2 regions of the Bacillus basilensis genome follow, and region 2 is predicted to be linked to the other one. Evidence: riboswitches for the same ligand, from Rfam matches in the RefSeq annotation. Region 2 holds a riboswitch; the other holds the start of a gene.
The links. A riboswitch is a leader RNA that binds a small molecule or an ion and turns the genes downstream of it on or off. The one in region 2 is predicted to bind S-adenosylmethionine.
Positions count from the first base shown of each region.

Region 1: linked by a shared signal. The riboswitch ahead of ACQVV1_RS15460 (ABC transporter permease) and the one ahead of ACQVV1_RS12580 (YezD family protein) in region 2 are both predicted to bind S-adenosylmethionine.

Region 1 is NZ_JBNTQO010000006.1:264,470-266,676, reverse strand. Features, by position in the region: gene ACQVV1_RS15470 (hypothetical protein) at 31-534, shown strand; gene ACQVV1_RS15465 (DUF3951 domain-containing protein) at 551-766, opposite strand; SAM riboswitch class I at 940-1,045, shown strand; gene ACQVV1_RS15460 (ABC transporter permease) at 1,184-2,101, shown strand; gene ACQVV1_RS15455 (ABC transporter permease) at 2,119-2,207, shown strand, end outside.
Region 2 is NZ_JBNTQO010000005.1:123,959-126,165, reverse strand. Features, by position in the region: gene sat (sulfate adenylyltransferase) at 1-313, opposite strand, end outside; gene ACQVV1_RS12585 (phosphoadenylyl-sulfate reductase) at 352-1,056, opposite strand; gene ACQVV1_RS12580 (YezD family protein) at 1,144-1,287, opposite strand; SAM riboswitch class I at 1,360-1,468, opposite strand; gene lysA (diaminopimelate decarboxylase) at 1,585-2,207, opposite strand, start outside.

The sequences.
Region 1 (2,207 bases), on a different contig from region 2:
TAGTAGCTGTAGATAAAAGGAGAATTCGAGATGAAGAAGGTTTTGGGTATTGCTGTAATGGGAAGTATGATCCTTCTAGCAGGATGTAATGGAAGTAAAGATACGAAAGAACCGAAAGAAAAGGTAGAGCAGTCTACTGAGCAAACGGAAGAGATGAAAGAATACCGTGCAGTACATGAAAAATATGATTTGAAAATGAATAAAGAAATTAATAAAGCACTGCAGTTATTTGAAGTTGCAAAAGAAAAGGGCGGTAAGGAAATAACAAATGCTGCATATAAAGAAGATGTGCAGAAGGTAACAACGAACATGTTAGAAGGTATTGATCATATACGTAAAGAAATTCGTGTTCCGAAGTCGAAAGAGCAAGAACATGAGGTATATATTGGTTTCTTGAATGAATCGGAACAAGCGATGAAAAAATTACAGAAGCTGGCTAAAGAAGAAGATTCATCGTTGATTCGTGATATAGAAATTAACTTTGCAACAGCATCGACATACTATAAACGTTTCCAAGCAGAAACGAAAAAATAACCTTGCCTGTGCAAGGTTATTTTTTCTTCTTACCATCGCCGTCTTCATCTTCAGATACTAATACCTTCTGCTCTTCGTGAAATTCGGAAATTGTTTGTCCGGTAATATTATCGAAGGGGGTATAAAAAGAAGTGATATGTTTCTTTTTAATAAAGAGTTTATAGAAGCCGATGATGACAAGTATAACGATTGTTAATGGTAATCCTATAGTAGCAAGCAGTAAGGGATCCATCATATAACTCCTTTCATATGATTTCTTTTTAGTATAAGCGAAAAATTGTAATTTAGATAAATGACGCTATCGAAAACTGATTTTTCTAAATATATCCAATCTAATTGACTTTTCATTTTTTCAGAATTATAATTCAAAATATACAATTTGAACCAAATAATAATATAGCAATTTACTTATCCAGAGAGGTAGAGGGACTGGCCCTATGACACCTCAGCAGCGGGTTCTGTAAGATGAACACCGTGCTAATTCCAGCAAGCAAGTCTTGAAAGATAAGTGATGGGCCTTTGTTTATTAAGCCTTGATCTTATTTTTTTTAAGATCAAGGCTTTTTGTATTCTAAAAAGGAAAAAGGGAGTAATGGGAAAAATACGTTAATAAAACAAAGTAAATTCATGTGTTTAGGAGGTTATTGGAGTGTATTTTGTTAAAAAACTATCAGTTATGGTGTTTACACTATGGATCATTACAACAGTAACATTTTTGATTATGCACATTATTCCAGGCGATCCATTTTCATCAGATGCAAAGATCTTTCCAGCGGAAGTTGTGCAGAATATGAGAGCGAAGTACCACCTTGATGAACCGTTATGGAATCAATATGTTGCGTATCTAGAAGGTGTAGTTCATTTTGATTTTGGTGAATCCGTTCAATCGACGGGGCAAGGTGTATCAGAAATTATAACGACAGGATTTGGTCCATCAGCAATTATCGGTTTACAAGCACTTATTATTTCACTATTAGTCGGAATTGCTGCAGGTACATTTGCTGCTCTCTATCACGGGAGAGTAATTGATTATAGTGTGAGTTTACTTGCGATTCTCGGTATTTCTATTCCAAGTTTTATTTTAGCACCGCTATTCATACAAGTATTCGCTATTCAATTTGAGCTCTTACCAGTAGCCTCTTGGGGAACATTTGAACATACGGTATTACCATCTTTCGCATTGGCGCTAGGTCCAATCGCAGTGATTACAAGATTTGTTCGTTCTAATATGATTGAAGTTTTGCAGAGTGATTATATTAAATTAGCAAGAGCGAAAGGTATACCAATTAAGAAGATTATTATAAGGCATGCCCTTCGAAATGCAATTGTTCCAGTACTAACGTTTGTTGGACCGTTAATGGCTGGGCTTTTAACAGGAACTTTCATTATTGAAAAAATCTTTGCAATTCCCGGTCTCGGAAAATATTTTGTAGATAGTATTTTTAACCGGGATTATCCAGTAATTATGGGGACAACAATTTTCTATAGTGCATTATTAATTTCTTGTATTTTCATTACAGATATTATTCATCGTATTGTTGATCCGCGTATTCGTTCTATTACGTAAGGAGGGAGGATATTTAAATGGGTGGTTATGAAATCAATAAACAATTATTAACGAATGAAGAGAAAAAAGAATTAACAATAAATAAAGATCAGCAAACGATTAGCAG
Region 2 (2,207 bases):
TTTGAATAACACCATATACATTTCCACCGTTAACAAGTTTTACTTCCTCTCCAGCTTTTAGAGTCTCTGCAACTTCTTCTGTGACTGGTAATGTAATTGGTATACTCCAAACGCTCCCATTTGCTAAACGAAGCGTTTCTACAACCGAATCATAATCTTTCTTTCCTAAAAAACCAGTAAGCGGGCTATATCCCCCTGTCGCTAATAGCTCTAAATCACTTAAAGCAATGTTATCTAGTTGAATTTCTTTTTCAATTTGTGATACGTCGTATGTCTCGTCTATTCGATTTATTAATTCGTTTACTGTACTCATTTTCTATACCCTCTCTTAGCTTTATTTTCAAATTCATCTTATTGGTAATGAAGGCCACATTCTGTTTTCACTTTCCCAGCCCATCTACCATCTCTCGAATCGCCACCCTCTCCTACAGGCAGCGTACACTTCTCACACCCAATACTTGGATATCCAATATCATGCAATGGGTTATACGGCAAGCTATGTTTGTATACATATCGCCATACCTCTTTCCACGTCCAATGAATGAGCGGACAAACTTTAATAGATTGAAAGCGATGATCGTGATTTATAAACCTTGTATGCTTACGGTTTTCTGATTGTTCCCTTCTCAATCCTGATATCCACGCTTTTTCATTTGCCAATGATTCTTCTAAAGGTAAAACTTTTCTAATCTTACAACAAAGATTGGGATTGTTTTCCCACAGCCTATCACCATGCAATTTTGCTTGTTCATCAAGTGTAAGTTTTGGCTGTTTTTCTATAATATTCAATGAAGGAAATCGTTCCCGCACTTTTTGAATTAATTCATACGTTTCTTGAAAATGTACGTTTGTATCCAAAAATACAACTTTAGCAGATGGATTTACTTGGTTTATAAGATGCAGTAATACCATACTTTCCACTCCAAAGCTACATGCGTATACAATTTCATCTTTATACTCTTTATAAGCCCAACTTAATACTGACAGCGCGCCTTTCGTTTCATCTTCTTCTGAAAATGAAACAGCATTTTCTTCCCACGTTTCATACGTCAACATGTTTTTTCCCCCTGTAAAAGCAAAAAGACGGTTTTAACCTAATAAAATAGGTTAAAACCGCCTCTAGTTTTTCTAGTCAGCGCTTTTTTACTTTAAACGTACTTTTTCACTTTTTTCTAATTGAATGACTTTTCCATCTTGCACAACAATTGTAATTGAACCATATTTCATATCAGCAAGCATCGCTTGAATTTTTTCAGATACTTCCTCATAATGTTCCCGTACACTCACGCGAACAGCCCCCCTTTTTATTCATAAAAAAAATCTTTCCCATTTCGAAAAGACTGTTCGGTAATATATTTTACCTTATCTTTCAAAATGGATTCCATTTTGCTGGATTTAGCACCTTGCTTTCTATAAGCAGGTTGCCGAGCTTCGTCGGGCCAGTTCCCTCCGCTTCTCTTGATAAGCTTTGTATTTGTATTTTATCACAATTCTGATTTTTTTCAATCCTAGTTTTCCGATATATTTTAATTATTTTATTTTATAAAAAAGGAATTGCCCATCCGAACAACTCCTTTTCCCCATTTAAACAAGTTCTTTAATACGTATGCGATCGTTCCCAATAATATTTTCATATGTTTCGCGCTCTACAACAATTTGCGATGTTCCACCTTTTGCAAAGACGACGGCTGGTCTTCGAATACGGTTATAATTATTTGCCATTGAATACCCATATGCTCCCGTACAAGAAACTGCTAATAAATCGGCAGAAGCAACTTTCGGTAGAGTAATGTCCCAAATCAACATATCTCCACTCTCACAGCACTTCCCAGCAATCGAAACGATTTCCTCATTCTCATCATTCCCTCGATTTGCTAACATAGCTTCATAACGAGCGTTATATAAAGCTGGTCTTAAATTATCAGTCATCCCACCATCCACTGATACATATTTCCGAATACCAGGAATGTCTTTCACAGATCCGACTGTATAAATTGTCGTTCCAGCATCGCCTACAATACTACGGCCTGGCTCAACCCATATTTCTGGCAATGGATAATTATATACTGTAAATTGTTCTCTCACTGCACTTGTTACAGCTCGCACATATGTCTCAAGAGTTAATGGTGTATCTGACTCTGTGTAGCGTATTCCGAATCCTCCGCCCACATTTAACACTTTTACTACATAGTTCGTTCGCTCTCTCA